3 regions of the Streptomyces sp. NPDC088261 genome follow, and region 1 is predicted to be linked to each of the others. Evidence: riboswitches for the same ligand, from Rfam matches in the RefSeq annotation. Region 1 holds a riboswitch; each other region holds the start of a gene.
The links. Region 1 has a riboswitch for thiamine pyrophosphate ahead of thiC (phosphomethylpyrimidine synthase ThiC). Riboswitches for the same ligand answer to the same signal wherever they lie in the genome.
Positions count from the first base shown of each region.

Region 2: another riboswitch for thiamine pyrophosphate. It lies ahead of thiO (glycine oxidase ThiO); the one in region 1 lies ahead of thiC (phosphomethylpyrimidine synthase ThiC).
Region 3: another riboswitch for thiamine pyrophosphate. It lies ahead of ACIODU_RS09375 (thiamine ABC transporter substrate binding subunit); the one in region 1 lies ahead of thiC (phosphomethylpyrimidine synthase ThiC).

Region 1 is NZ_JBIURL010000001.1:652,070-662,401, reverse strand. Features, by position in the region: gene hisC (histidinol-phosphate transaminase) at 1-540, opposite strand, end outside; gene ACIODU_RS02870 (LacI family DNA-binding transcriptional regulator) at 1,024-2,136, shown strand; gene ACIODU_RS02865 (metallophosphoesterase) at 2,400-3,659, shown strand; gene ACIODU_RS02860 (hypothetical protein) at 3,829-4,662, shown strand; gene thiC (phosphomethylpyrimidine synthase ThiC) at 4,768-6,591, opposite strand; TPP riboswitch at 6,584-6,730, opposite strand; gene ACIODU_RS02850 (YibE/F family protein) at 6,801-8,144, shown strand; gene ACIODU_RS02845 (SsgA family sporulation/cell division regulator) at 8,212-8,646, opposite strand; gene ACIODU_RS02840 (IclR family transcriptional regulator) at 8,746-9,534, opposite strand; gene ACIODU_RS02835 (DUF5326 family protein) at 9,731-9,946, opposite strand; gene ACIODU_RS02830 (cupin domain-containing protein) at 10,210-10,332, opposite strand, start outside.
Region 2 is NZ_JBIURL010000028.1:338-10,669, forward strand. Features, by position in the region: gene ACIODU_RS32515 (thiazole synthase) at 1-517, opposite strand, end outside; gene thiS (sulfur carrier protein ThiS) at 520-762, opposite strand; gene thiO (glycine oxidase ThiO) at 759-1,955, opposite strand; TPP riboswitch at 1,953-2,064, opposite strand; gene ACIODU_RS32530 (NAD(P)/FAD-dependent oxidoreductase) at 2,197-3,417, shown strand; gene ACIODU_RS32535 (Rv2175c family DNA-binding protein) at 3,496-3,861, shown strand; gene thiE (thiamine phosphate synthase) at 3,983-4,645, shown strand; gene metF (methylenetetrahydrofolate reductase [NAD(P)H]) at 4,767-5,684, shown strand; gene ACIODU_RS32550 (hypothetical protein) at 5,736-6,680, shown strand; gene ACIODU_RS32555 (phytoene desaturase family protein) at 6,724-8,253, opposite strand; gene ACIODU_RS32560 (DUF4126 domain-containing protein) at 8,264-8,854, opposite strand; gene ACIODU_RS32565 (SAV_6107 family HEPN domain-containing protein) at 9,360-9,899, shown strand; gene ACIODU_RS32570 (methyltransferase) at 9,993-10,332, shown strand, end outside.
Region 3 is NZ_JBIURL010000003.1:489,223-499,554, reverse strand. Features, by position in the region: gene ACIODU_RS09405 (hypothetical protein) at 1-1,032, shown strand, start outside; gene ACIODU_RS09400 (TetR/AcrR family transcriptional regulator) at 1,045-1,491, opposite strand; gene ACIODU_RS09395 (MBL fold metallo-hydrolase) at 1,568-2,278, shown strand; gene ACIODU_RS09390 (Rossmann fold nucleotide-binding protein) at 2,272-3,408, shown strand; gene ACIODU_RS09385 (ABC transporter ATP-binding protein) at 4,222-5,283, opposite strand; gene ACIODU_RS09380 (ABC transporter permease) at 5,283-6,893, opposite strand; gene ACIODU_RS09375 (thiamine ABC transporter substrate binding subunit) at 6,947-8,077, opposite strand; TPP riboswitch at 8,172-8,301, opposite strand; gene rlmN (23S rRNA (adenine(2503)-C(2))-methyltransferase RlmN) at 8,366-9,478, opposite strand; gene ACIODU_RS09365 (phosphatidate cytidylyltransferase) at 9,649-10,332, opposite strand, start outside.

The DNA of each region.
Region 1 (10,332 bases):
GTCGAGGAACCGTTCCAGCTCGGCCCTGCGCACCACCGTGCCGGTCGGGTTGTTGGGGTTGCAGACGAAGATCAGCCGCGTCCGGTCGGTGACGGCGTCGGCCATCGCGTCCAGATCGTGCGTCTCGGTGCCGGTCAGCGGCACCTTCACCGAGGCCGCGCCCGAGATCTGGGTGATGATCGGGTACGCCTCGAAGGAGCGCCAGGCGTAGATGACCTCGTCACCGGGGCCGGCGGTGGCCTGGACCAGCTGCTGGGCCACGCCCACCGAGCCCGTGCCCGTCGCCACGTGCTCCAGCGGCACGGCGAAGCGGCCGGCCAGCTCCTCGGTCAGGCCGGCGCACGACAGGTCGGGGTAGCGGTGGAAGATCCCGGCGGTGGCGATCACCCGCTCCATCACGCCGGGCAGCGGCGGGTACGGGTTCTCGTTGGAGGACAGCTTGAACGCGGCGGGGCCGCCGGCCGCGGCGGGCTTGCCCGGCTTGTACGTCGGGATGCCGTCCAGCTCGGCACGGAGCCTGGGCCCCGTACCGCCGCCCACCGCAGGGCTCGTCTTGCTCACCGCAGGTCCTCCTCGGCCGTTCACGGGTGTCGCGTCAGGGGTGTCACGCTTTTCAATACTGCTCACCATAGGAGGATTCGGGGTCCCTGCGAAGGGTCCGGTGACGTGGGCCACTCGGGAGGGCGCCGGCCTCGGTGACGCGGGTCACCCGGGAGCGCGCCGGCCCGCCGTGACGCGGGTCACCCCGGAGGGCGTCGAGCGGGGGGGCGCACTTCTTCCTGGCGCGCGCCCGTGGTCCGCGCCGTGGCGCGCGTCCCCCGTAGAGGTGAGTTGAGACAACTTCGAAACATGGACCTTTCGACAGGCACATGCCGTCCGATGCATGCCAGACGACAGCCGGGACGGCCAAACCCCACGTCATCCAAGGACATTGGGGGCTTTTGACCATGCAGAAACGTGCCTGCTGAGGGGTGCATATGCGACCGGCCCAACCGCCCGCCCGCGCCCTAATATCGGCTGGCCATGACAGCAGCAGGGAAACACCAGGTGAGCCGGACGGACACAACCCGCCGGGGAAACCGGCAGGGTCGGGCGGGCATCCGGGACGTCGCAGCCGCAGCCGGTGTCTCCATCACGACTGTCTCGGACGCGCTCAACGGCAAGGGACGCTTACCCGACGCCACGAGAAGCCACGTCCGAGAGGTCGCCGAGCGCCTCGGCTACCGTCCTTCCGCCGCCGCCAGAACCCTCCGTACCGGCAAATCGGGCCTCATCGGCCTGACCGTGACGACGTACGGGGATGAACCTTTCACCTTCACCGAATTCGCCTACTTCGCCGAGATGGCCAGAGCGGCCACCTCCGCCGCGCTGGCCCGGGGCTACGCCCTCGTCATCCTCCCCGCCACCTCACGCCACGACGTCTGGGCGAACGTCGCCCTCGACGGCACCGTGGTCATCGACCCCTCCGACCATGATCCGGTCGTCACCGAACTCGTACGCCAGGGCCTGCCCGTCGTCTCCGACGGCCGGCCCGCGGGCACCCTCCCCGTCACCGCCTGGGTCGACAACGACCACGAGGCGGCCGTCCTCGACCTGCTCGACCACCTCGCCGACGCGGGCGCCCGCCGGATCGGCCTGCTCACCGGCACCACCACCGACACCTACACCCGCCTCTCCACCTCCGCGTACCTGAGCTGGTGCGAGCGGGTCGGCCAGGACCCCGTCTACGAGTCCTACCCGGCCCACGACCCGTGCGCGGGTGCCGTCGCCGCCGACCGGCTCCTCGCCCGCCCGGACCGCCCGGACGCCGTCTACGGCCTCTTCGACCCCAATGGCACCGATCTGCTCGCCGCCGCCCGGCGGTACGGGCTGCGCGTCCCCGAGGACCTGCTGCTGGTGTGTTGCAGCGAGTCCACCGTGTACGCGACGACGGAACCGCCCATCACGACCCTCTCGCTCAAACCGCGCCGGATCGGCACGGCCGTCATCCAGCTCCTCATCGACGCCATCGAAGGAATCAACACCGGCGCGCCGATCGAGCAGGTGATACCGACCGAGCTGGTCGTCAGGACCTCGTCCCAGCGCCGCCCGCCCCGCACCACGGTCAGCGCTCCCAGGTCCCCGGCGGGGGACTGACGGAGCGCCACCGGGGCCGGGCCGGTCCCTTCCGTACCCCCGCCCGTACCCCCGCCGAAGGATCGGACCTTTCACATTTGGGGTGATCGGCGTGAAAACCTCCGGCGAACCTGAGGTGGAAACGGATTCACCACCCCTGGTGCGTCACACAGGAGGAGCGGGATTCCTATGATGGGCGCACGACACCATGGACCTTTCCTGACCTCCGGTGGGCACACGCCCACCGGAGAGGGCGAGCCCGAGAGGTGTACGGCGGCGCGACGGTGGTGGAGGGGTCGATGACACAGGGGGCCGGTCAGGGACCCGCGGTGCGGACGGCGACGTTGCGCGACTTCCGCGTACCGCCGTACGCGCAGGTTCCCGTGCAGTCCGGGCAACCGGCGCATCCCGCGCGGTCCGGGCCCGAGCAGTTCGGGCCCGAGCAGTTCGGGCCCGAGCAGTTCGGGCCCGAGCAGTTCGGGCCCGAGCAGTTCGGGCCCGAGCAGTTCGGGCAACCGGACCGTCCCGCGCAGTCCGTTGAGGTGGACGGGTACGGCCAGGAGGCCGCGCACACGTCCGGGCATCCCGGCAACGCGATCCCCGCCGACGAGGTCCCGGAGGGCTACACCCCGACCGAGCGCGACCTCCCGGTGATCGGCCCCGAGGGGGTCACCGTCCAGCTGAACCTGGGGCCCGACGGCGTTCCCGCGCCCGGCGGACCCGGCCCGCTCTACGTCGTCGGCGACGTGCACGGCTACCTGGACGAACTCCTCGACGCCCTCGGCGAGCAGGGCCTCATCGACTCCGCCGGCAACTGGTCGGCCGGCAACGCCCGGCTCTGGTTCCTCGGCGACTTCACCGACCGCGGCCCCGACGGCATCGGCGTCATCGACCTCGTGATGCGGCTCTCCGCGGAGGCGGCGGCGGCGGGCGGCTACTGCAAGGCCCTGATGGGCAATCACGAGCTGCTGCTGCTGGGCGCCAAGCGGTTCGGCGACACCCCCGTCAACTCCGGCGCGGGCACCGCCACCTTCCAGGCGGCCTGGCTCCTCAACGGCGGTCAGAAGAACGACATGGAGCGCCTCCAGGACGTCCACCTCCAGTGGATGTCACGGCTCGACGCGGTGGTCGAGGAGGACGGGCACCTGCTGGTGCACTCCGACACGACGGCCTACCTGGACTACGGCTCCTCCATCGACGACGTCAACGACACCGTCCACCAGATCCTCACGCGCAACGACGCGGACGAGTGCTGGGACGTGTTCCGCAAGCTCACCAAACGCTTCGCGTTCCGCGACGAGGGCGGCCCCGAGGCCGTCCAGGAACTCCTCGCCACGTACGGCGGACACCGCATCGTCCATGGCCACAGCCCCATTCCGTATCTCCTGGGCGAGGTCGGCACCGAGGACGCCCAGGACGGCGACGGCGGCGGCCCCGGGGTGGAGGGGCCGCACGTGTACGCGGACGGCCTGGCCATCGCCATGGACGGCGGCGTGACCATGGCGGGGAAACTGCTGGTCGTACGGCTACCGCTGGCCGACTGACCGGTTCCGTACGCACCACCGGATCGACGGGGATCCGGTGTTTTCCGGAAACCCCCTGTCACCCCGCGGCAAAACAGCTCTACCATCGGCTTATCCGTAGCAGGCTCTCCTTCCGTTTCCGCCAACCGCCCGTTCACGCGGGCGCATCGGCCCTACGGAGCATCGGGGGATGCACATGAACAGCGCTCCGCACCTGCTGAGCGAGGATCGCGCGGAGTTCGAGCGGATCCTCGACGACGCGCTGCGCAACGCGCACGAACGCCCGGATCTGGCCGACGTGGGCCGGCGCCTGACCGCCGAGCAGTTGCGCACGAAGGCCCTCAACGCCACCACCCGGATAGCCGGCGCCGCGGCCGCCGAGTACGAGCACTACGCCAAGATGCGCGAGGAGTTCCGCTCGCCGGTCTCCTCCCCGGCCCCGAACGGCTCCATCAGGGAGCCGGCCACGGTCGCGGAGGACGACGACACGGGCGCGGGGTTCGCGGCGGTCCTCACCGTCCTGGTCCCCGTCCTCGGCGGCACCGCGGCGCTGATCTTCCTGCTCGTCGGCTACCTCCTCAAGGCCCTGACCCCGCCGCCCGCCTTCGCCGACTCCCTGCTCGCGGTGGGCTGGTTCTTCGGCGCGGTCACCGTGATCGGGATCCTGGGCGCGGCGGTCGGCCTGCTCATCACGGCCGTACGCAACAGGGACACCGAGGTCCCGGCCCCGGAGGAGTCCGGCGGGGAGCTGCCGGACGAGGTCGAACGGGCGAGGGAGGCCTGGCGCCACGCCCTCCTGGAACGCGGCATCCTGCCCTTCCTGCGCGGAGCCCTCGCCGACCCGAGCGCGGGCCGCGCGGCCCCGGGACCGCCCCGTACGGTGGGCCACCTCCCCAAGATCGGCTACACCCACCCCGGCTTCTCCAGCCCCGACGAGGGCTCAGCGGCCCACCAGCGCCCCACCTTCAGCAGCCCGGACTTCACCAGCCCCGACTTCGGCGGCCCGGAACACCAGCCCGAATAGCCCCGTCCCGCGACGGCGGGCGGCGAGAACGGGCGGGCGGCGAGAACGGCGGACGGTGAGGACCCCGGCCGGAGCCGGGGTCCCCCCCGCCCGCGCGTCAGGGGGTCAGTCGGCCAGGGGCAGGTACACCCGGTTGCCGGCTGCCGCGAACTCCTTCGACTTCTCCGCCATGCCCGCCTCGATCTCCTCGGACGCCAGGTCGCCGCCGTGCTGTCGCCTGATGTCCTGCGAGATCTTCATCGAGCAGAACTTCGGGCCGCACATCGAGCAGAAGTGCGCGGTCTTCGCCGGCTCGGCCGGCAGCGTCTCGTCGTGGAACGCGCGCGCCGTGTCCGGGTCGAGGGCCAGGTTGAACTGGTCCTCCCACCGGAACTCGAACCGGGCGTCCGACAGCGCGTCGTCCCACTCCTGCGCCCCCGCGTGCCCCTTGGCGAGGTCCGCCGCGTGCGCCGCGATCTTGTAGGTGATCACACCCGTCTTCACGTCGTCGCGGTCCGGCAGCCCCAGGTGCTCCTTGGGCGTGACGTAGCAGAGCATCGCCGTGCCCCACCAGGCGATCATCGCCGCGCCGATGCCCGAGGTGATGTGGTCGTACGCCGGCGCCACATCGGTCGTCAGCGGGCCGAGCGTGTAGAACGGCGCCTCCTCGCAGATCTCCTGCTGGAGGTCGATGTTCTCCTTGATCTTGTGCATCGGGACATGCCCGGGGCCCTCGATCATGGTCTGTACGTGATGCCGCTTGGCGATCGTGTTCAGCTGGCCCAGCGTCCGCAGCTCGGCGAACTGCGCCTCGTCGTTGGCGTCCGCGATGGACCCGGGCCGCAGGCCGTCACCGAGGGAGTACGTCACGTCGTACGCGGCGAGGATGTCGCAGAGCTCCTCGAAGTTCTCGTACAGGAACGACTCCTTGTGGTGCGCCAGGCACCACGCCGCCATGATCGAGCCGCCGCGCGAGACGATGCCGGTCTTGCGGCGGGCGGTCAGCGGCACGTACCGCAGCAGCACCCCCGCGTGGACCGTCATGTAGTCGACGCCCTGCTCGGCCTGCTCGATGACCGTGTCCTTGTAGATGTCCCAGGTCAGCTCCTCGGCCTTGCCGTCGACCTTCTCCAGCGCCTGGTAGAGCGGCACCGTGCCGATGGGGACGGGGGAGTTGCGCAGTACCCACTCGCGGGTGGTGTGGATGTTGCGGCCGGTCGAGAGGTCCATGACCGTGTCCGCGCCCCACTTCGTGGCCCACGTCATCTTGTCCACCTCCTCCTCGATGGAGGAGGTGACCGCGGAGTTGCCGATGTTGGCGTTGACCTTCACCAGGAACCGCTTGCCGATGATCATCGGCTCGATCTCCGGGTGGTTGACGTTCGCCGGCAGGACGGCCCGGCCCGCGGCGATCTCGTCACGGACGACCTCGGGTGCGACGTTCTCCCGGATCGCGACGTACTCCATCTCCGGGGTGATGTCGCCACGGCGCGCGTACGCGAGCTGCGTCACCGCCTGCCCGTCCCGGCCCCGCCGGGGCTGGCGCGGCCGGCCCGGGAACACCGCGTCGAGGTTCCGCAGCCCCCCGCGCGGCGAGGTGTGCTTGAGCCCGTCGTCCTCGGGGCGGACCGGACGGCCCGCGTACTCCTCGGTGTCACCGCGCCCGATGATCCAGTTCTCCCGCAGCGGCGCGAGTCCGCGGCGGACATCCGTCTCGATCGTGGGGTCGGTGTACGGCCCCGACGTGTCGTACAGCGTCACGTCCTTGCCGTTGGTGAGATGCACCTGACGAACGGGCACCAGGAGGTCGGGGCGCGAGCCCTGGACGTATCCCTTGTGCCAGCCGATGGACCTCTCGGTCCCGTTCTGATCCACGGCCCCGCCCGGATTCCCCGATTCGCCCGGGGAATCCGATTCCGAGGCAGGCGTGTGTGCGTCCTGAACGGTCATGAGACCTACTCCCTACGCCGGCATTACCCGGTAACAGGTTCGGCGGTCGGCGCAGCGGCGGGAATCCGGGGGGAAGGTCCCCGGGACTCCACGTCAACGCCCTCTCAGCCCGGTGCTCCGAGCTCCCGCGTGTGCAAAGGTGTCTCCACGCTAGCCCCACGACCGGCGTGCTGAACAGAGGGCCTCCCGCTTCTTGCGATGATCGGGGGGTGACCACACCCCAGCAGAGCCACGAAACGCACGGCCACACGCACAGCCACGGGCCTGCCGAGCCGGTCTCCCAGCACCTGCGCAAGGTCATCGCGGCGGTGCTGATCCCGTTCGCCGCGGCCGTGGTCGTGGGTCTGGTCGTCCTGTGGCCCGGCGGCGCGCCCGCCCACGAGCGCACGGGGGTCGGCTTCGACCGGCAGACCGAGCAGGGCCGGGTGGTGAAGCTCGTGGCGGTCGACTGCAAGGACGTGAACGCCTCGCAGGTCCCGTCGACCGGCGACACCTCGACCCCCGAGGGGCGGGAGGCGGCGCAGGCGGAGACCGGGCAGTGCAAGAAGGCCACCGTCGAGGTCACCAGCGGCAAGGAGAAGGGGCGCACCTTCATCGAGGTCGTCCAGCCGGACGCGCCGCGGCAGTTTCACGTGAAACAGGGCGTCGTCCTGGCGTACGCGCCCGACGCGCCGCACGATCTCCAGTACTCGGTCACCGATGTCGACCGCCACCTCCCCATGGCGCTGCTCGCCGGGATCTTCGCCCTCGCGGTGGTCGTGGTGGGGCGGCTGCGCGGGCTCATGGCGCTGATCGCCCTCGCGGTCTCCTTCGGGGTGCTGACGCTCTTCATCCTGCCCGCCGTGCTGCAAGGCTCGAACCCGCTGGTCGTCGCGGTGGTCGGGGCCAGCGCGATCATGCTCATCGCGCTCTACATGTGCCACGGCCTGACCGCGAGAACGTCGGTCGCGGTCATCGGCACGCTGGTCTCCCTGATGCTGATCGGACTGCTGGGCTCGATCTTCATCGGCTGGGCGAGCCTGACCGGCAACACCGACGACAGCACCGGCCTGATCCACGGGCTCTATCCGCACATCGACATGAGCGGTCTGCTGCTGGCCGGCGTGATCATCGGGTCGCTCGGTGTCCTCGACGACGTGACGGTGACCCAGACCTCGGCGGTCTGGGAACTGCACGCCGCGGACCCGTCGATGGGACCGCGCGCCCTCTACCGGGCGGGCATCCGCATCGGCCGCGACCACATCGCGTCCGTGGTCAACACGCTCGTCCTGGCGTACGCGGGCGCGGCGCTGCCGCTGCTGCTGCTCTTCTCCATCGCGCAGTCCGGCGTGGGCACGGTCGCCAACAGCGAGCTGGTGGCGGAGGAGATCGTACGGACCCTGGTCGGGTCGATCGGCCTGGTCGCGTCCGTGCCGGTGACCACCGCCCTGGCGGCGCTGGTGGTCTCCGCGGACCGGTCGGGGGCCGCGGGACGGGAGACGGCGCCCACGGTGCCGGGACAGGGCACGGCGGTGCGCCCGCACGGAAGCAGGGGCCGCCGCCGCAGGAAGTGACGGCGCCGGCCTGGGTGAGGAGATGCCGGCGTGAGGGGGTGACCGCGTCAGCCCGCGGCAGTCCGCCTCAGCCCGCGTTCTCCTCCGCCAGGATGCGGCCCAGCGCCTCCTCCAGGTTGCCCTCGAAGTCGCCGAGCGTGCGCTCCTGGCCCAGCGGGACCAGCCGGTCCGTACGGTCCAGGAAGGCCACGACCGGCGCGGCGCTCACCCGGAACAGCGCGTGGTCCTCACCGACCTGGAGCCGGATGTGGACGTCCGACAGATCCTCGGGCTCGGTCGGCGAGATGTGCACGTCACCGTCACCACTGGGCGTGTTGATGCCGTCCAGCAGCAGCTCACGGCCGAAGGTCCAGGTCACGGGCGCGTCGCCGGGCAGATGGAAGGTCATCCGCACCGCGTACGGATCCCCCATCTCGTAGTGCAGTTCCACCGGGATACGGAACGAGAGCTCCTCTGAAACGAGGAAACTCATCAGAACCTCGGCCTGGACCGACTCGCGCATCATGTACTCCGGAGTAGATGAAGCTGTGGCTGGGAATGATCCCTGACCCTCTCGACGCCATCGTCCTGTAAGGGCCCGCAGATCACAAGGAGTAATTTTTCAGATACTGATAGACAAGTCGACCGAGGTCAGCAGAAATCCGATCTCTCTCCGTAACCGCTCAGCAGCGGGAAGTAGCTCATCCTCCCGATGGCAAGGTACGGAAATGGCCAACGCGGCGGCCGTCGTCCCCAGGGCGACGGGCACAGCGGCGCAGACCGTGCCGAGCGCGTACTCCTGACGTTCCACCACCGGCTCCGTACGCCCCGGCGATCCCAGGCGCTCCAGGCGCTCCAGCAGGGCGATCCGGTCCCGTACGGAATGGGGCGTGAGGGGGCTCACCGGATGGCGGTCGAGGTGATCGTCGCGCGACGCGCCGTCGAGCTGGCTCAGCAGGCACAGGCCGATCGCGTGGGCGTGGCCCGTCTCGCGGAAGTCGGCCCACTCGTCGACGGCCGGCCGCTCCGGACTGTCGGCCACGGACACGAGGTCGATCTCACCCTCGTGGTAGACCGCGAAGTACACGGGCACACCGATCGTGTCCCGCCAGCTGCCGATCGCGTCCGCGATCTTGCCGCGACGATTCTGCACTCCCTCGCCACGCACCAGCCGCTGCGCGGCGTCACCGAGGACGAACACCCCGCTCTCCCGCCGGAGATAACCCTCGTGCGTGAGCGTGCGCAGCAGGTGGTACGCGGTGGGCAGCGGAAGTCCGGCCTCGCGGGCCAGCTGTTTGGCGGGCGCGCCGCCGAGGTGGGAGGCCGCCGCCTCCAGCAGTCGCAGCGCCCGCCGGACCGACCCGATGAGGGTGGGCGCCGGGGTACGTGGAGCTGTGGCAGCTGTGGCCATGAGGTCACCCCCGAGGGAATCCTGAGGCCCCGCCCGGAAGGATCGTATGAACCGCAGGCCAGGACGATCTCCCACGGTGCATTCCGAGGGCGCGGCAGAGGGTTGTCACTCTAGGGGCAGGCCACGCCCAGGGGTGGTTTCCCGTTCACCTTTCCCCCGCGCGGGCTAACGCCCGTACGGACCACCGACCCGGGTCCTACCAGCCGTCGCGCGACGACGACGAGGACGACATGAACTTGCGTACGACATAGACCAGACCGCCGACGATCGCGACGAAGAGCAGCAGCTTGAACAGCAGCGAGATCAGAATGCCGACCACCGTGGCGATCAGCCCGCCGAACACGACGATGGCGATCACGGGCACCGCGATCCACTTGACCCACCACGGCATCCCCGTGAATATCTCCCGCACGGCCATCGCCCTACCTCGCTTCGCCCAGTACCTCGCACATCGACACCTGACGCATCGACCCGACATCCCCGATGCTAGATCGGCGACGGCCCCGGCGGAGGCTCGCGGCCCCCCGCTCTCCCCTGATCCGACCCTGAGACCCGCCCTGAGCCCGCCCTGGGGGTCCAGCGCCCCGGGGAGCGGTCACACCAGGCAGCACGAAGCAGCATGAGAGCAGCCCGAGCCCGAGGCAGCCCGCCCCGGGACTCCGGAAGACGGCCCGGTCAGCCCTCCGGCGGCGAGAAGACCACCATCACCCGCAGATCCTCCGTGATGTGGTGGAACTTGTGCGCCACCCCCGCGGGCACGTACACCACACTGCCCCGGCCGACCTGCGTCGTCTCCAT
Region 2 (10,332 bases), on a different contig from region 1:
TCAGCTGGAAGTTGTGCGGGTTGCGGATGCCCAGGCCCGACCCGATCGGCGACCCCAGCGGCATGATCGCCGCGCACCCCACGTCCTCCAGCTTGCGCGCCAGGACCGGGTCGTCGTTCGTGTACGGCAGGACCGTGAAGCCGTCGTCGACCAGCGTCTCCGCCGCGTCGAGCAGCTCGATCGGGTCGGGCAGCAGCGTGCGCTCGTCCGCGACGACCTCCAGTTTGACCCAGTCCGTGCCCAGCGCCTCCCGGGCGAGCCGCGCGGTCAGGACCGCCTCCCCGGCGGTGAAGCACCCCGCCGTGTTGGGCAGGGCCCGGATCCCCAGGGATTCGAGGACGGAGAGCACGGACCCCTGCACGGTGGGGTCGAGCCGCCGCATCGCGACGGTGGTGAGTTCGGTGCCCGACGCGATCAGGGACCTGCGCAGGACGTCGAGGCTGGGCGCACCCCCCGTACCCATGATCAGGCGCGAGTCGAGGACGGTGTCACCGATGACGAGCCGGTCGTCGGCCATGGTCAGCCTCCCTGGACGGCGGTGAGGACTTCCACCCGGTCGCCGTCGCGCAGGAGCGTGCCGGACCAGCGGGAGCGCGGGACGACCGTCTCGTTGACGGCGGCGGCGACACCCGAGGGCGCGGGGGTCAGCGTCGCGACCAGCACGTCGAGCGTGGTGCCCGCGCCGATCGCGCGGGGCTCGCCGTTCACGGAGACGGAGAGGGCGGGGGCGGGGGTCGCGGAGACGTTCGCGGTGTCGGTCATGCGGGCTGCTCCTGACGTACCGGGGCGGGGGAGAAGCGGCGGGGGGTGAAGGGGCGCGCGACCTCGGGGAGTTCGCCGGTGGTCAGCACGTCGGCCATCGCGTCCCCGGTGACGGGGGTGAGGAGGACCCCGTTGCGGTAGTGGCCGGTGGCCAGGTGGAGGCCGGGGAGGGCGGTGGGCCCGAGGAGGGGCGCGTTGTCGGGCGACGCGGGCCGCAGCCCGGCGCGCGCCTCGGCGAAGGGCAGTTCGGTGATGCCCGGCACCAACTCGTGCGCGTCGCGGAGCAGTTCGTACACCCCGCCCGCCGTGACCGTGGTGTCCCAGCCCTGCTCCTCGCTGGTCGCGCCGACGACGAGTTCGCCGTTCTCGCGCGGCACGAGATAGACGTCGCTGCCGCGCACGACGGCCCGGACGGACCGGGACAGGAACGGCGCGTACGGCCGGGGCACCGTGAGCCGCAGGACCTGGCCCTTCACGGGCCGTACCGGCGGTACGACGTCGGTCGGCAGGCCCGCCAGCCGCCCGCTGAGACTCCCGCCCGCCAGGACGGTCTGGTCGGCGGAGAGCGCGCGGCCGTCGGCCAGGACGACGCCGGTGGCCCGGTCCCGTACGACGGTGAGGCGGTCCGCGAACGCGCGGTGGAAGACCACCCCGGCCCGTTCGCAGGCCGTGACCAGGGCCGCCGCGAGCCGGCGGGGATCGATCTGGTGGTCGCCGTCGACCCGCAGGCCCCCGCGTACGCCGGGCGCGAGCATCGGCTCCAGCCGCCGGCACTCGCGGCCCGAGAGCCACTCCGAGGAGAGCCCGGACCGCCGCTGGAAGCCGTGCAGTTCGCGCAGGTGCGCGCGGTCGTCGGCGTCGAGGGCCACGGCGAGCGTGCCGCACGTGCGGTAGCCGGTGTCCCGGCCGCTCGCCGCCTCCAGTTCGGCGACGAAGGCGGGGTAGCGCTCGGCGGAGGCGAGGTTGAGACCGAGCAGCGTCTCCTCGCCGTAGTGGAGTTCGGTGACGGCGGCGAGCATGCCCGCCGCGACCTGCGCGGCCCCGCCGCCCGGCTCGGGGTCGGCGACGGCGGTACGGAGTCCGCGCTGCGCGGCCCGCCACGCCGTGACCAGGCCGATGATGCCGCCTCCGACGACGAGGACGTCGGAGGAGGTGTTGATGTCGGGGTGCTGACCCGTATGGGACGACTGCATGGGCGTCCAGCCCCTCCCTTCGCCGGCATGACCCGGATCAGGTTCGTACGGTCGGAGGCCGTCAGCCTCCCTCTCAGCCCGGTGCGTCCGGGCTCCCGCGAGGTAGTGTCAACGGCCAGACTAACGCCCCGTCCTCCGCCGGGTAAGGGAGCAATCACCGTGGCCGGCTCGCGGGAGGGCGGCGGGACGAGTGGTGGCGGAGCTGACCCCCGACGGCCCGTCCGTTCTCTAAGGTGATCGGGTGAGCGAGCAGCGGACACACCCGGAAGAGCGGAATGTCGTCATCGTCGGGGCCGGGATGGCGGGGGTGCAGACCGCGGTCGCCCTGCGCGAGGGCGGCTTCCGCGACCGGATCACGCTGATTGGCGCGGAGCCGCATCCGCCGTACGACCGGCCGCCGCTCTCCAAGGCGGTCCTGCTCGGCCAGGCGGACGGGTCGTCCTTCGACCTCGACTTCGCGGCGCTCTCCGTCGACCTGCGGCTCGGCCTCGCCGTGACCGGGCTGCGGCCGGACGTACGGGAGATCGACACGGCGGACGGTCCCGTGCCGTACGACGTGCTGGTCGTCGCGACCGGCGCGGAGCCGGTCAGGCTGCCCGGTACGGAGGACGTCCCCGGCGTCCATCTGCTGCGCACGCTGGACGACGCCGAGCGGCTGCGGCCCGTGCTGGCGCGGCAGGACGAGGTGGTGGTCGTGGGCGCGGGCTGGATCGGCGCGGAGTTCGCGACGGCGGCGCGCGAGGCGGGGTGCGCGGTGACGGTCGTGGAGGCCGCGGACCGGCCGCTGGCGGGGGTCCTCCCGGCGGAGGTGGCCGCGCCGATGGCGGGGTGGTACGCGGAGAGCGGCGCCGTACTGCTGACCGGCGCGCGCGTGGCGTCCGTCGAGCCCGGCGCGGTGGTCCTCGCGGACGGCCGGCGGCTGCCGGCGGACGCGGTGGTCGTGGGCGTCGGGGCGCGGCCCGCGACGGGATGGCTGGCGGGCTCGGGCGTGGAGCTGGGCCCGGACGGTTCCGTCACGGCGGACGAACGGCTCGGGACGTCGCTGCCCGGGGTGTACGCGGTGGGCGACTGCGCGTCCTTCCCCTCGGCCCGGTACGGTGCGCGGCTGCTCGTCCATCACTGGGACAACGCGCTCCAGGGCCCCCGTACCGTCGCCGCCCGGATCATCGGGGAGACCGAGGGCGTCTACGACCCGGTGCCGTACTTCTGGTCGGAGCAGTTCGGCCGGTTCGTGCAGTACGCGGGCCACCACGCGGCCGCCGACACCCTGGTGTGGCGCGGCGACCCGGCGGAGGCGGCCTGGTCGGTGGCGTGGCTGCGGGAGGGCGCGCTGGTGGCCCTGCTGGCGGTGGGCCGCCCCCGGGACCTGGCCCAGGCGAGGAAACTGCTGGACACCCCCACCCGCCTGGACCCCCGGCGGGTGGGGGATCCCGCGATCCCGCTGAAGAAGGCCGTTCTCTGAGCGGCCGGGGACGCGTCCGCCGCCCGGCCGGGGCAACCCAACTACCGTCCGCCCGTCCGGGATGGCACGCTTGTCCTCGTGACCGAGATTGACGCAAAGATCGATGCTCTCGTCCCTGCCTGGCTCCACCTGCCCGATATCGCCGAATTGTTCGATGTCGAGGTGACGCGGGTGCGGCAGCTGGTGAAGGAAGGCCAGCTGATCGCCGTCCGCCGCGGGGAGAACCGCGCGCTCCAGGTGCCCGCCGCCTTCATCGACGGCGGCAAGGTCGTCAAGGGTCTCGCCGGGACCCTGACGCTTCTGAGGGACGACGGCTGGACCGACGAAGAGATGCTGGAGTGGCTCTTCACCTCCGACCCCACCCTGCCGGGCACGCCCGCGCAGGCGCTCAGCGAGAATCGCGGCACGGAGGTGAAGCGCCGGGCTCAGGCGCTCGCCGTCTGAACCGGCCGCCGTACCGCTCGTACCGGCCGAACCACATCACCGCACGCGGCGTGCGGCGGTACGGCACCGCCCCCGCGGTCCCGTACCGCCGGCCGCCGCGGAACCGACGGGGGGATCCTTCGTGCCCACAGACGTGACCGCGGCGCGCGCCGCGCTGTCCGACGCCCGGCTCTACCTCTGCACGGACGCCCGCAGGAAGCAGGGAGACCTCCCCGACTTCCTCGACGCCGTGCTGGCGTCCGGCGTGGACGTCGTGCAGCTGCGCGACAAGGGCATGGAGGCGGCCGAGGAGCTGGAACACCTCCAGGTCTTCGCCGAGGCGAGCCGGCGCCACGGCGTCCTGCTGGCGGTGAACGACCGCGCCGACGTGGCCCACGCCATCGGTTCCGACGTGCTGCACCTGGGCCAGGGGGACCTCCCGGTCCCCGCCGCCCGCGCGATCCTCGGCGCGGCGCCTCTGATCGGCAGGTCCACCCACGCGGAGGCGGAGGTCGACGCGGCGGTGGCGGAGCCGGGCGTGGACTACTTCTGTACGGGTCCGTGCTGGCCCACCCCGACCAAGCCGGGCCGCCACGCGCCCGGCCTCGACCTCGTGCGGTACGCGGCCGCCCTGGCCACCGACCGCCCCTGGTTCGCGATCGGCGGCATCGACGCGGGCACCCTCGACCAGGTGCTGGACGCGGGCGCCCGCCGGGTGGTCGTCGTACGGGCGATCACCGAGGCCGACGACCCGGCGGCGGCCACGGCCTCGCTCGCGAAGCGGGTGCGCGAGCGCTCCCGCTGACCGGCGGCCCGTCCCCGCGCGCGGCCTCCCGGGTGTCCGAGGCGTGGACCGGGGACCGGCAAACCGGTCAAATGTCCCCGGTTCGCTTGGGGGACGCCCACACCCTCGATAACCTGCACGTATGGCCTTCGGTACACCTTCGACCAGAACAGATCACGCACCGACCGTGCGCGATCTGCTCGCCGCGGGCGAGACCACCTATTCGTTCGAGTTCTGGGCGCCCAAGACGGAGAAGGGCGAGCGGAACCTCTGGAACGCGCTGCGCCGGGTCGAGGCGGTGGCCCCCAGCTTCGTGTCGGTGACGTACGGCGCGGGCGGCTCCACCCGGGCCGGCACGGTCAGGGCCACCGAGCAGATCGCCGCCGACACCACCCTCACCCCGGTCGCCCATCTCACCGCCGTCGGCCAGTCCGTCGCCGAACTGCGCAACATGATCGGGCAGTACGCCGACGCCGGGATCCGCAACATCCTCGCCGTACGGGGCGATCCGCCCGGCGACCCCATGGGCGAGTGGGTCAAGCACCCGCAGGGCGTGCGGTACGCGGCGGAACTGGTGCGCCTCATCAAGGAGTCGGGGGACTTCTGCGTCGGGGTCGCGGCCTTCCCGGAGATGCACCCGCGGTCGTCGGACTGGGCCACGGACATCCGCCACTTCGTGGACAAGTGCCGGGCCGGCGCCGACTACGCGATCACGCAGATGTTCTTCGAACCTGACGGATATCTCCACCTTCGTGACCGGGTCGAGTCCGCCGGGTGCGCAACTCCGATCATTCCGGAAATCATGCCGGTCACGAGCGTGCGGATGCTGGAGCGACTGCCCCAGCTCAGCACCGCGGCCGTGCCGGCCGGGCTGAAAGAGCGGATCCTCGCCGTCAAGGACGATCCGGCCGCTGTACGCTCCATTGGCATCGAGTTCGCGACGGAGTTCTGCGCGGGACTGCTCGCCGAGGGTGTCCCCGGACTGCACTTCATTACACTCAACAACTCCACGGCGACGCTCGAAATCTACGAGAATCTCGGACTGCGCGAGCAGTCGTGACCGGCCGCAGCCGCCCTGTCCCGGGGTGGCGGCCGCAGGAGAGGGGCGGGCATGGGCTGGACGGTCCTCTACATCGCGTTCGGAATCGTGGCGCTGTGGCTGCTGGGTGAGGTGCTGCTCCAGTACAAGGCGCGGCTGCGCTGGCGACTGCTCGCCTTCACCGGGTTCATGGGTGTGGTGCTGGGTGTCCTGATGCCGTCCGTCTTCGTCATCGCGCTCGGCGCGATCGCGTTCGCCGTCGGGCAGGCGTACGTGACGCTCTCCTTCCGTCGCGGCTTCTCCACCGGCTGGGCGCTGGGCGGCAGCCCGGGAGCCAGCCGCCGGCGCAAGGCGGTCGGCGGGGGCGAGCAGGAGCCCACGCTCCAGGTCTCGGACCTGGAGTACGAACCGGCCATGGCCGGGCCCGCGAGGGACGTGCCGATCGACGCCGCGATGACGGCGACGATGGGGGCGGTGTACGAACCGCAGCCGCTCCCCGACGACACCGGCCAGTACGGCGTCTACAAGGACGACCAGGCGCAGCAGAACCCGTACGGCGAGGCGTTCGACGCCTTCGCCGGGTACGGACAGGCCGCGCCCGGGCAGCCGTACGCGGCGCAGGACCCGTACGCCGACCCGAACGCGTACGGCACCGGCCAGGGCGTCTACGCGGCGCAGGACACCGGCCAGGGAGCTCAGGGTGCCGGGCAGGACACCTACGCGCAGTACGGCTACGGCACCGACCAGCCGTACGCGGCCTACTCCGACCCGTACATCGGCACGGCCGACGGCGGCGGGCAGCAGCAGGGCGCGTACGACAACTACGGCGGCCAGCAGCAGTACGCCGACCCCTACGCCGCCCAGCAGCAGTACAGCGCCGACACCCCGCCCGGCGGGGTGTGGGTCCCGCAGCAGCGCGAGGGCGACCACCAGGTCCCGCCGATGCCGCAGGAACAGCCGCACGACTACGGCTACGACCCCGGCTACAACAACAACGAGCAGCAGTACCGGTACTGACCGGCCGGCAGAGGCAGCGGTAGAGGTACCGGTACGGAACCGGCTACCGCGAGCCGCGGAAGTCCGCCCCCTCCACGATCAGCCCGGCGACCAGCGCCCCGGACATCCCCGCGTGCGCGAGGCCGCCCCCGGGATGCGCCCAGCCGCCCGCCCGGTAAAGCCCGGCCAACGCGGTGCTGTTCGCCGGATACAGGAAGTGCCCGTCCGCCCCGGCCAGCGCGGGCGCCGGCACCGCGCCGCCCGCCGCCCCCGTCTCCTCCGCCGTGTCGGCGGGCGTCCGTGTCTCACGCCACTCCACCCGCCCCGCCAGCCCGGGCACGGCCGCCTCCGCCGCCGAGACCAGCACGTCGGCGTACCGCTCCCGCAGGGCGGCGTCCGTCCAGTCGACCGGGCCCTGCGCGGCGACGGTCGCCGTGACCGTCACCGCCTCGTGGTCCGCGTCGGGGCGCGTCGCCGGGTCGTCGGGACGCAGCACCGTGACCGTGGGCCGGGCCGCCGGGCGCCCGGCGAAGAGGTCGGCCGCCTCGGCGGCGCCGTCGGGGGAGTGCACCACCGTCCGGTGCGCGGCGTCCCCGGGCCGCCCGCCCCGCAGCGCCAGCAGTACGGTGAACCGGCCGGGCGCCGAGGCGGCGTCGCGGCCCCCCGGTTGAAGGTCCCGCCCCTCCGGCCGTACGTCGCCCGCCTCCCGTACCTCCCGCCCGGCGAGCGGACCGGGTGCGACACCCGCCACCACCCGGTCGGCCGCCACGACCGTGCCGTCCGCCAACTCCACGCCCGTGGCCGCGCCGTCCTTCTCCACGATCCTCGTCACTCCGGCGCCGAAGACGAACTCCACCCGGCGCGCCAGGCACCGTTCGTACACCGCCCGGGCCAACTCCCGTATCCCGCCGCCCACATACCAGCTGCCGAAGGTCTGCTCCAGATACGGGAGCACGGCCGCGCTCGCCGGGGCGCGGCGCGGATCGAGGCCGTACGACAGCGCGTACCCGTCCAGCAGGGCGGCGAGGCGGGGATCCGCCAGCTCCCAGGCGCCGATCTCCGCGACCGTCCCCGCCCGGCGCGCGCCGCGCAGCAGCCGTCTGTGCCGTACGGCCGGATACGGCTCGCGCCCGAGCGGCCCCCGGTCGGGCGGCAACGGCTCCTCCAACAGCGGCCGCCTGGACCGGTCCCAGGTGTCCCTGGCCCGTCCGAGGAACGCCCCCCAGCGCTCCCCGGCGCCCGCGCCCAGCGCCGCGTCCAGGGCTGCCACGACCCCGCCCCGGGACGCGTCGGGCAGCAGGACGTCCGTACCGTCCGCGAAGACGTGCCGGGCGGCCGGGTCCACCTGCCGCAGCTCGACGCACGCCTCCAGCGGCTCCTTGCCGGTCTTGACGAACAGGTCGCGGTAGACCGCCGGGAGGTGCAGCAGCCCCGGCCCCGTGTCGAAGACGAAGCCCGCGCGCGCGAACCGGCCCACCGACCCGCCGTACGTCGCCGCGCGTTCGTACACCGTCACCCGGTGGCCCGCCACGGCCAGCCGGGCGGCCGCCGCCATGGCGCCCATGCCCGCGCCGATCACCACAATCCGTGCCATGCCAGGGACTTTATCCGGGGTCACTGACAACGCGGCCCCGCGCCCTGCGCCGCAGGAAACGGCGGATCCGGGAGGCCAGGAAGACCACCGTCACCACGCCCAGCACCAGCAGCGTGGCGGCGATCGAGGCGGCGGCGACCGGATGGAAGAGCGCGAACGTGATGATCCCGGCGACGCCCAGGTCCTCCAGCGTGCTCAGGACGATGTTGCTGAACGGCTCGGGGGAGGTGTTCACCGCCATCCGCGTCCCGGCCTTCACGAGATGGCTGACCAGCGCGGTGGAGCCGCCGACCGCGCCCGCCGCCAGGTCGGGCAGCGAACCGCTCTGACCGGCGAGCAACGCCCCGACCACCGCGCCCGACACGGGCCTGATCACCGTGTGCACGGCGTCCCAGACGGAGTCGACGTACGGGATCTTGTCGGCGACGGCCTCGCAGAGGAAGAGCAGGCCGGCGGCTATCAGCACGTCGGTGCGCTGGAGCGGGGCGGGCACGTCGTCGGTCAGCCCGGTGGCGCCGAACACGCCGAACAGCAGGACCACCGCGTAGGCGTTGATCCCGCTGGCCCAGCCGCTGGTGAAGACGAGGGGGAGTACGGACACGGACGCGATCGTAGCCACGGCGGGGCCGCCGCGGGATGGGGAGGGGAACCCGGTTCTGAGTACGGCTACTCAGCGCGCGAGTTGAGTAGGCGCGCGGATGGGCCGCCCCCGGCGCGGAGGGGAGAGTGGGGACCACGGAAGGGGCGCGGCGCCGGCACCGCCGGCACGGGGCTGCGGAACGGTGCCGCACCTCTGAGGCGGCAGGGGGGACGGGGGACAGGGGGAGCTGGACAGGGGGGACGGGGGAAACGGGGGAGGTACGGGGGGACGGGGGAGGTACGGGGGAACGCGCCGGTTCGGCGGGGCTCAGGAGGCTGAGTCCGCCGGACCGGCGCGCTCGTGTGTCCGGGGAGCTCGGCCCGGGACAGGTGCCCGGCGGGGCGAAAAACCTCGCCCGCCCCTGTGTACGCGGCAACGTCGCAGGTCAGAGGTGATTGTCAGTGGCGTACTCCACGATGAACACATACGGCCACAGAGCCGTCACACGAGGACAGGAGGTTCCGCCATGGCCAGCTCCCATTCCGGTGCCGCACGTCGGCGCCCCACGGGTGGCCCTGCCCCCTCACTGACCGGACCACCGAGCGACGTCCACCCCGTCCTGCGAAGGGCCACGGCCCCGCCGGCCGCCCTCGACCTCCTGTCCAAGGCCCGCGACGGCCTGGACGAGGCCGCGACGCTGGACACTCCGAACGAGCGCTACGCCACCGCCCACCTCGCCGCCCTGCGCACCGCGGCCGCCGTCCTCGCCGCCCGGGGCCGCCCGGACACCACCCCGCCGCGCCGCCGCAGGATCAGGACCGCCTGGGAAGTGCTCCCCGAGATCGCGCCCGAACTGTCCGAGTGGAGCGCCCTGTTCGCCTCCGGAGCCGCGCGCCGGGCGCGCGCCGAGGCGGGCATACGGGGCGCGGCGAGCAGCCGCGACGCCGACGACCTCCTGCGGGACGTGGCCATGTTCCTGCGCCTGGTGGAGCGGATGCTGGTGCTCGCGCCGGTCCTGCCCCAGCCCCGGGCGGAGTTACCGGGACAAGGGGACGCCGTGGGGTGAGGGCCGGGGGCGGCCGAGGCAATAGGGTGGGCGGAGCCCGCACCGTCCACGCCCCGCCGCCCGGGGCGGCACCGCGCCGAGGAGTCAACTGCCGTGTCGGACCCTTCCCCTGTCTTCGGTGGGGAGACGCCATCGCGCCCCCGGGGCTCCCTGCGCACCGCCGTGGTCTGGGAAGTCCTCAAGGAGGCCCTGGAGCACCGGGCCAAGGCCGCCGGGACGGACGTCCTGGACGTGCTCGACACCGGCGGGGGCACGGGCAACTTCGCCGTGCCCGTCGCCCGCCTCGGCCACCGGGTGACCGTGGTCGACCCGAGTCCGAACGCGCTCTTCGCGCTGGAGCGCCGGGCGGACGAGGCCGGGGTGGCCGACCGGGTCCACGGTGTGCAGGGTGACATCCACGGACTCTTCGACGTGGTCGACCGGGCCGGCTTCG
Region 3 (10,332 bases), on a different contig from region 1:
GCGGTGGCGGTGGCCAGGACCGACCCGAGCACCCGGCCGCGCCGCGGACTGTCCGCGGTCGGCCTGGGCCCGGCCCGGCTCACGATGCTGGCCGTCGCGTCGACGGCCGTGGCCACCACCCTCGGCAGCGCGGTGGCGCTGCTGGTCTTCCTGCACCTGCGCGGCGACCTGACGGGCATGCCGTTCGACGGCGCCGCGGCCGACCTGCTCTCCGCGGACCGGCCGCTGCCGCTGGGCGCGGCGCTCACCCTGCTGGCGGCGGCGCCGCTGCTGGCCACCGTCGCCGCCGGACTGGCGCTGCGACCGCGCTCCGCCACCGCCGTACCGGACCGGTCCGAAGGCGGTACGGGGACGGGGGCCGGCACCGGGGCTGCCGACGCGGGCGGGGAGAAGGTCCGGCCGCCGGGCGCGTTCGCCCGGACGTCCGCGCCGGGCGGGCTGCCGTGGGGGTTCGCGCTCACGGCGGCGGGCCTCGCGGTGGAGACGTACGCGAGCCGGAACGGGGACGCGGGCGCGCTGCCGCTGCCCGGCCGCTTCGACGGCGGCTCGGCGGGCGTGCTGGCCGGCTGGGCGCTGACCGCCGTCGGCCTCGCGCTGGCCGGGCCCGGCATCACCCACCTGTGCGGCTGGCTGCTCCAGACGCTGCGCCCCGGCGCGGTCCGGCTGCTGGCGGGCCGCATGCTGATGACCGAGGCCGGGCGGATCGGCCGTCCGCTGGGCGTGCTGTGCGCGGTGGTCTCCGGCGCGTTCGCGGCGGCGAGCCTGTACGGGCCCGGCGACGAACGCCCCTTCGGCCCGCTGACCGGGCTGGGCGCGGGGCTGGTCCTCGGCTGCACGGTGGCGACGCTGCTGACGGCGGCGCTGGAGGCCCGCCAGGCGCGGGCCACGACGACGGCGGATCTGGTACGGCAGGGCGCCCCGGCGGCGATGCTCCGCACGGCGGCGGCGGTACGGACCGCGACCCTGCTCGCGGTCTTCGTCCCGCTGACGTGGGCGGTGGCGTCGCTGGCGGCGGTCCCCCTGACGGTCTGAGGCGTCTGGGGCTCACGCCCGGCCGTCGCCGGGGAGCAGCGTCGCGGACAGCGTGTCCGCCAGCCACTTCTCGTACGTGTCCGCGTCCCGGCCGCGCGCGACCGTGAACCGCTGGAAGAGGTCCGGTCCGGTGAGGACCCAGCAGGCGTCCACGAGGTACGCGCGGTCCGCGCGGGCGGGGAGCACGCCCTCGGTCGCGAGGTGCCCGACGAAGGCCGTGATCCCGGTGAGCCGCTCCTCCTCCGTCCCGGCCAGCAGCTCGGCCACCTCGCCGCCGGCGGAGGTCAGCAGGGTGAAGAGCGGGGCGAGCCGTTCATGGACGCCCCGGACGAACCCCGCGTACAGCCTGAGCTTCGTGTACGGGTCGCGGGTGCGCAGCACCTCCTGGAGGACGGGCCGCTGGGCCATGGTGAGGGGTTCGTCGTCACCGGCCTGGGTGACGTCCCACAGCGCCTTCATGAGCTGCGCCTTGCTCCCGAACGTCTTGTAGAGCGTCTCGGGCGAGACCCCGGCCCGCTCGGCGACGGCGCGGACGGTGGAGGCCCGTCACTTCGCGGGGCTGGAAACCCTCCTCGCCCGGCTGGGCCGCACCCCGGCGGACATCCGGACCGTCCTCCTCACCCACGCCCACCCGGACCACACCGGCCTGGCCGAGCGGCTGCGCCGGGCGGGCGCCGAGATCTGGATCCAGGAGAGGGACGCGGCGTCCCTGGGCGACGGACCCCGCTCCGCGGTGCGGCACGCCAAGCCGGAGCGGAGCCCGCTGCCGTACCTGCTGCGGCGGCCCGTCGCGCTCGGCACTCCGCCGCACCTGGCGCGCGGGGGCGCGTTCACCGCGCCGGCGGTCGGGACGGCGCACGACTTCGGCGCGGCCGGGCTGCCCGCGACACTGCCCGGCGGCCCGCGGGCCGTGCCCGTGCCCGGCCACACGCCGGGGAGCACCGCGTACCTCTCGCGGAACGCGGGCTCCTCTTCACGGGCGACGCGCTGGTCACGTACGACGGCCTCACCGGTCGCACCGGGCCGACGCTCGTCGCGCGCGGGTTCACCCACGACAGCGCCGCCGCCCTCGCCTCGCTGGAACCGCTCTCCGGTCCGGCCGGGGCACTTGTCCTGCCCGGGCACGGCGCCCCCTTCACGAAGGGGCCGCGCGCCGCCGTGGAGCGGGCGCGGGAGGCGGGGCGGCACTGAGTGCGGGCGGGGCGGACGGTGTGAAGGACCGGCCGCTATCGTGACGCCATGGTGAATGGCGATGACCTCCAACCGCAGCCGACGGACCGGGAGATAGAAACCCTCGACGAGTTCGACCGCAGAATCGTCGAAACCGGCGGGAAGCTCGACGGCTTCCGGCTCCAGTCCGTGGACCTGTCCGGCCGTACGGACACCCTGATCGCCACCGACACCTCCGGCGCCGTCTTCCTCGGCTGCCCCATGGAGGCCGCCGCCCTGGCCAAGGTCCGCGCCGACGGAGCCATGGTGTTCCCGCCGGTGCCGAACCTCCCCTTCGACCCGTACCGGGGGCTGCTGTACTCCCCCGACCAGCTCTTCGACGGGCTCGCGGACCACGGGTACGACGCCACGCCGGACGCGCGGGCCTACGCGTGGTTCCAGCGCACCAAGTCGGACGGCGACATCTTCGCGTCCATGCTGCGCTCGGTGCACGACGACGCGATCTCCGACGCCCTGGACGAACTCCTCGTCGGGGCGCGGGTGGTGGGCGTGATGGGCGGGCACGCGATGGCCCGCGGCACGGACGCGTACGCGGGGGCGGCGCGGCTGGGCCGGGCCCTGACCCGTTCCGGGCTGACGGTCGCGACCGGGGGCGGGCCCGGCGCGATGGAGGCGGCGAACCTGGGCGCGTACGCCGCGCCCCACCCCGACGACATGCTGGACGAGGCCCTCGAACTCCTCGCCGAGACGCCGTCGTTCGTCCCGTCGGTCTCCGACTGGGCGCAGGCGGCGTTCGACGTGCGGGCGCGGTGGCCCAAGGGCGAGGAGTCGGTGGGCATCCCGACATGGTTCTACGGCCACGAGCCGCCGAACGCGTTCGCCGCGCACATCGCGAAGTACTTCGCCAACGCGACCCGCGAGGACGGGCTGCTGGCCCGGTGCAACGCGGGCGTCGTCTTCCTGCCGGGCGCGGCGGGCACAGTCCAGGAGATCTTCGACAACGCGACGCCGAACTACTACGAGTCCCGGGGCGAGCCGACCCCGATGGTGCTGGTGGACCGGGAGCACTGGACGGAACGGTTGCCGGCGTGGCCCCTGCTCTTGTCGCTGGCGCGACGCAGGTCCATGGAGCCGCGGATAGCGCTGGTGGACTCGGTGGACGAGGCGGCGGGGGCGCTGGCGCGTCTGGGGGGTGCGTTGCGGTAAGGGCATTGCGGTTTGTGTTGTCCTCGCGCCGGACGGGCGTCTGCGCCCCGGTGGGGGGCGCGGTTTCCTGCTTGTCCTCAATCGCCGGACGGGCTTGATTTTGCCCGCTGCGGGCCGCGTTTTCCGGCGCGGGTTGTCGCCGGGGGCCGGTCAGGGGTCGTGTCCTGCACTGCATGTTTTACGTCGCGTGCGCGCCCTCGTTATGCGTAACGGTAGCCATGCGACACAAAACACGCTTTACGTTCCGGACACGACCCCTGCCCGTCCCCCTTCCAGGCCCGCGCCAAAACAACCCTGGCCCACCCCGGGTCTTTAAGCCCGTCCGGCGCTTGAGGACATCGGTGACCCGCACCCGGCAACGGGCGCCAAGACCCAGCCCTCCCGGACGCACCCCCAGCCCGTCCGGCGCTTGAGGACGCAGTAAGCCGCACCCGCGCACCGGGCAGCAGGGACCCCGGAGCGGCGGGGCCGTTCACTTCACCCTCGGCGTGAGGGGGGTGGGGTCGGAGGAGGTGCGTGTGTCCGGACGTAAAGCGTGTTTTGTGTCGCATGGCGATCGTCAATCAATACGACCGGCCGCACGCGACGTAAAACATGCAGTCCGGACATACGTACCTCCGGAGGCCCCGCCCCCCGTCACCACGACACACCCAGCCCGTCCGGCGCTTGAGGACATCAGTAAGCCGCGCCCGCGCCCCAGGCAGACGCCACAAACAGAGCCCGTCCGGCGCTTGAGGACAAAAGAAGGAAGCCGCGCCCCCCACCGGGGCGCACACGCCCGTCCGGCGCGAGGACAAACAGACAGGGCAAAGATCACCGCGCAGACGGGAGCACCACCACCTCGTCCGCCGCGAACGTCACCCCCACCTCACCGCCCTCCCAGGGCGCTTCGCGCAATTCGCACTCCGCCTCCAGCCGCGGCCCCGCCTCAGGCCGGAGCACCACCACCACCCGGCTCCCCCGGAACGTACGCGACTCCACCGTGCAGCGGAGCCCGGCCGCCGCCGGGTCGGGAGCGGGGGCCGGAGACAGGCGGACCCCACCCGGCCGCACCAGCAGCGTCACCGCCCCCTCCGGGGAACCCGGCGGCACCGGAACCGGGCCCCAGGGCGTGTCCCCGACCCCGCCCGCCACCACCGCCGGCACCACGTTCTCGAAACCCAGGAAGCCGGCCACAAACGCGGACGCGGGCCGCTGCCAGACCTCCAGCGGCGTACCCGTCTGCGCGATGCGGCCCTCGTGCATGACCACCACCCGGTCCGCGAGGGCGAACGCCTCGCCCTGGTCGTGGGTGACGGCCAGCACCGTCATACCCAACCGCCCGAACAGGCCCCGCAGTTCGACGACCAGGCGCTCCCGCAGGCTGCGGTCCAGCTGCCCCAGCGGCTCGTCCAGCATCAGCAGCCGGGGACGCGGCGCGAGCGCCCGCGCCAGCGCGACCCGCTGCTGCTCACCGCCCGAGAGCGAGGAGACGGCCCGGCCACGGGCCCCCGGCAGGCCCACCAGGTCGAGCAACTCCTCGACCCGGCCCGCCTGTTCGTCCCGCGAAACCCCCCGCATCCGCAGCCCGAACGCGACGTTGCCGCCCACATCCCGCTGCGGAAAGAGCTGGTGGTCCTGGAACATCAGGCCCACCCCCCGCCGGTGCACCGGCACCCCCGCCTGGTCCGCGCCGTCCAGCGACACCCGCCCGCCGTCCACCTCCTGGAGCCCCGCGACCACCCGCAGCAGCGTCGACTTGCCGCTGCCGCTCGGCCCCAGCACACACACGATCTCGTGCTCGGCGACGTCCAGGTCCACCGCGTCGAGCGCCGTCCGGAGCGCCTTGCGGTCGCCGAACCGTACCGTCACCCCCGCGAGGCTGAGCAGCGTCATCAGAATTCCCCCGAGCGGTCGGTACGGATACGTTCGAGCACGAGCAGCGACACCGCGCACACCACCATCAGGACGGTGCTCAGGGCCATCGCCTGCCCGTAGTTGAGCTCCCCGGGCCGGCCCAGCAGCCGCGCCACGGCCACCGGCAGCGTCGGCCGGTCGGGCCGGGCGATGAAGACCGTCGCACCGAACTCGCCGAGCGAGACCGCGAAGGCGAACCCGGCCGCGACGAGCAACGCCCGCCGTACCAAGGGGAGATCGACCTCCCGCCAGGCCCGCAGCGGCGACGCGCCGAGTACCGCCGCCGCCTCGCGCAGCCGGCCGTCCACCGCCCGGAGCACGGGCAGCATGGTCCGTACGACGAAGGGCACCCCGACCAGCGCCTGGGCGAGCGGCACCAGGATCCAGGAGGCCCGCAGGTCCAGCGGCGGCTGGTCGAGGGTGATCAGGAATCCGAAGCCGACGGTCACCGCGGAGACGCCGAGCGGCAGCATCAGCAGGGCGTCGAAGCCGCGGACGAGCCGGCCCGCCCGCCGGGTCAGCGCGGCGGCCGCCAGTCCGCCCACGACCAGCGCGATCGCCGTCGCGACCACCGCGTACTCCAGGGAGTTCCGTACGGCGTCCAGCGGCGGAACGAGGAAGGTGCCGCTCGGCCCCACCGACGTGAGCGCCCTGTAGTAGGTGAGGCCGTACCCGCCGGGGCCGTCGAAGGAACGCTCGACCAGCACCCCGAGCGGCAGCAGGACCAGGACGAGTACCACGCCGAGGACGGAGACGAGCAACGCCCACTGCCCCGGCCCCTTCGGACGGCGCGCCGTCAGCGCCGGGTCGACCAGGCGCAGCGCGCTCTCCCGCCGCCGTACGGTCCGGGCGTGCAGCGCCAGGATCGCGCCGACGGCGGCGAACTGGACGAGGGTGAGCACGGCGGCGGTCGGCAGGTCGAGGAGTTGCGCGGTCTGCCGGTAGATCTCCACCTCCAGCGTGGAGTACGCGGGGCCGCCGAGGATCTGCACGACGCCGAAGGAGGTGAAGGTGAAGAGGAAGACCATCAGGGCGGCGGACGCGACGGCGGGCGCGAGGGCGGGCAGGGTGACCCGCCGCCAGGCGGCGAGGCGGCTCGCGCCGAGCACCCGCGCGGCCTCCTCCTGGCGCGGGTCGAGCTGCGACCACAGGCCGCCGACAGTCCGTACGACCACCGCGTAGTTGAAGAAGACGTGCGCGAGGAGGATCGCCCAGACGGTGGTGTCGAGGCGGACGCCCCACAGCTCGTCCAGGAGTCCGCCGCGCCCGAGGAGGGCGAGGAAGGCCGTGCCGACGACGACGGTCGGCAGGACGAACGGCACGGTGACGACGGCCCGGAGCAGCTGCTTGCCGGGGAAGTCGAAGCGCGCGAAGACGTACGCGCCGGGCAGGGCGACGGCCAGGGTGAGCGCCGTGGAGGCGAGGGCCTGCCAGGTGGTGAACCACAGGACGCCGAGGAGGTCGGGGCGGCTCAGCACGTCACCGACGCGGCCGAACTGCCAGACCCCGCCGGTCCGCAGCCCGCGCCCGACGATCGCGACGACCGGGTAGGCGAAGAAGACCGCGAAGAACACGACGGGCACGGCCATGAGGCCGAGCCGTACGGCGTGTGCCCGTACGGCCCGGCGGTCCGGCTCGCGGGCTACTTCACGACGAGTGAGGTCCACGTCTGGATCCACTGCTCCCGGTTGGCGGCGATCTTGTCGGGCGCCACGGTCTCCGGCCGGTCCACGGTCGCGCCGAACTCGGTGAACAGGGGAGGCAGCGGTACGGCCTTGACCACGGGGTTCACGAACATGTTCAGCGGCATGTCCGCCTGGAACCGGTCGCTGATCAGGAAGTCCAGCAGCGCCTTGCCGCCGGCCTCGTTCTTCGCCCCGCCGAGCAGGCCCGCGAACTCGATCTGCCGGAAGCAGGTGCCGGTGGCGACGCCGGTCGGCGCGACCTTGGGCTGCGGCTTCGCGTACAGCACCTCGACGGGCGGGCTGGAGGCGTACGAGACGACGAGCGGGCGGTCGCCGTGGGCCTTCTTGCCGCCGGCGGAACCGGAGAAGCTCTCGTTGTAGGCCTGCTCCCAGCTGTCCACCACCTGGACGCCGTTGGCCTTGAGCTTCTTCCAGTAGTCCTGCCAGCCGGCGTCGCCGGAGTGGGCGACCGTACCGAGCAGGAAGCCGAGGCCCGGCGAGGAGGTCGCCACGTTCTCGGTGACGAGCAGGTTCTTGTACTGCGGCTTGAGCAGGTCGTCGAAGCTCTGCGGCGGCGCGAGCTTCTTGTCCGCGAAGTACTTCTTGTCGTAGTTGACGCAGATGTCACCGGTGTCGATCGGGGTGACCCGGTTCTTCGCCGCGTCCAGCCGGGTGTCGGCGGCGACCCGGTCGAGTCCCTTCGCCTGGTACGGCGTGAACAGACCGTTGTCGAGGGCGCGGGAGAGCAGGGTGTTGTCCACGCCGAAGAAGACGTCGCCCTGCGGGGAGCCCTTGGTGAGGATCTCCTTGTTGAGCGCCTCGCCGGCGTCCCCGCTCTTGAGGACCTTGACGGTGTAGCCCGTCTCCTGGGTGAACGCCTTCAGCACGGCGGGCGAGGCGTTGAACGAGTCGTGGCTGACGAGGGTGACGGTCTTGGACTTCGTCCCGCCGCCGTCGCCGCCCGACGACTCCGTACCGCCGGATCCGCCGCAGGCGGCGAGGGTCGAGACCCCGAGCGCGGCGACGAGCGCGAGGCCCGCTGTCCTTCTGGCGCGGGCGGTGCTCACGGCTTTCCTGGTGATGCTCACTGGTTTTCCTCCTGGGGACTCCAGGAGAAGACGCGGCCCTGCCCGGCGCCCTCCCGCGACGGACGCGGGCCGGGCGCCGGGCAGGGCGCAACAGCTTGAGTGATGTCCGAACTTCCTACCCAGAATGACCTGGGCAAGGTTCAGAGGGTCTGCGACCGGTGTCCGCTCGTGGAGCCGGATCCGTATCGCACTCTCAGCGCTGTGGCGCTCCCCTGTCGGAATATGTGTCGTACCGAAAATCTGTTGTTCAGTGCCAGATTACACAGCGCCAGATTACACAGCCGGCCCTCAGCGTTCGGAAGCGGCCAGCTGTCCGCACGCTCCGTCGATCTCCTGGCCCCGGGTGTCGCGTACGGTCACCGGTACGCCGTGCCGGGCGATCGCCTCCACGAAGGCCTTCTCGTCCTCGGGGCGCGACGCCGTCCACTTGGAGCCCGGCGTCGGGTTGAGGGGGATCAGGTTGACGTGCACCCGCTTCCCCTTGAGCAGCCGGCCCAGCCGGTCGCCCCGCCACGCCTGGTCGTTGATGTCCCGGATCATGGCGTACTCGATGGAGATCCGCCGGCCGGACTTCGCCGCGTACTCCCACGCCGCGTCCAGCACCTCCGGCACCTTCCAGCGGGTGTTGACCGGTACGAGGGTGTCGCGCAGCTCGTCGTCGGGCGCGTGGAGCGAGACCGCGAGGCGGCACTTGAAGCCCTCGTCGGCGAAGCGCAGCATCGCCGGGACCAGGCCGACCGTCGAGACGGTGATCCCGCGCTGCGAGATGCCGAGGCCGTCGGGCTCGGGGTCGGTGAGCCGGCGAATCGCGCCGATCACCCGGTTGTAGTTCGCGAGCGGCTCGCCCATCCCCATGAAGACGATGTTCGAGAGCCGCGCGGGACCGCCGGGCACCTCGCCGTCGCGCAGGGCGCGCATGCCGTCGACGATCTGGTGCACGATCTCGGCGGTGGACAGGTTGCGGTCGAGGCCGGCCTGGCCGGTCGCGCAGAAGGGGCAGTTCATCCCGCAGCCCGCCTGGGACGAGATGCACATGGTGACCCGGTCCGGGTAGCGCATGAGCACGGACTCGACCAGCGTGCCGTCGTGGAGGCGCCACAGGGTCTTGCGGGTGGTGTCGTCGTCGCAGGAGATGTGCCGTACGACGGACATCAGATCGGGCAGCAGCTCCGCCGCGAGCTTCTGCCGCGCCCCGGCGGGGATGTCGGTCCACTGCTCGGGGTCGTGCGCGTACCGCGCGAAGTAGTGCTGGGACAGTTGCTTCGCGCGGAAGGGCTTCTCGCCGGTGGCGGCGACGGCCTCACGGCGCTCGGCGGGGGTGAGGTCGGCGAGGTGCCGCGGCGGCTTCTTGGCTCCGCGGGGCGCGACGAAAGTGAGTTCTCCGGGGGTCGGCGGGGCCATGAACGCAAGTCTCCTCGGTGCGGCGAGGCCCGCTCCCCGGTGCCACGGGGAAGAGCGGCACCACGTTGCCGGTGCCGGGAGACCTCACGGGATCAGCCCCGCGCGGGGCGCGGGGACCAAAAGGGCTCGCCACCGGTGAGTGGCGAGCCCTTCAAGAGTACCGGTGCGGCTCACCCGGAGCCGACGAAGATCACCAACAGCAGCCAGACCACCGGCGCGGTGGGCAGCAGGGAGTCGAGCCGGTCCATGATGCCGCCGTGGCCCGGCAGCAGCGTCCCCATGTCCTTGATGCCGAGATCGCGCTTGATCATGGATTCACCCAGGTCACCGAGGGTGGCACTGGCGGCGACCGCGATGCCGAGCAGCAGGCCCTGCCACCAGAGGCCGTCGTCGATCATGAACTGCATGGAGAGCGCGCCCGCGACCATCGCGAAGAGGACCGCTCCGAGCAGCCCTTCCCGGGTCTTGCCGGGGCTGATGCGCGGCGCGAGCTTGTGGGTGCCGAAGCGCCAGCCGACGGCGTACGCGCCGGTGTCGCTGACCACCGTGAGCAGCAGGAACATCAACACCCGCCGGGCGCCGTCGTCCGCGGTGAGCATCAGCGCGACGAACGTGGCCAGGAACGGGACGTAGAACGCGGCGAACACGCCCGCCGTGACGTCCCGCAGATACCCCTCGGGCTCCTCGGTCATCCGCCACACCAGGACGGCGAGCGCGGTCAGGGCCATCGCGACCCAGGCGCCCTCGACCCCGCGCACGTACCCGGCGACGACCATCGCGGCACCGCCGACGGCCAGCGGGACGAGCGGGGCCCTGATGCCCTTCTTCTCGCGGAGGCGGGAGGTCAGCTCCCA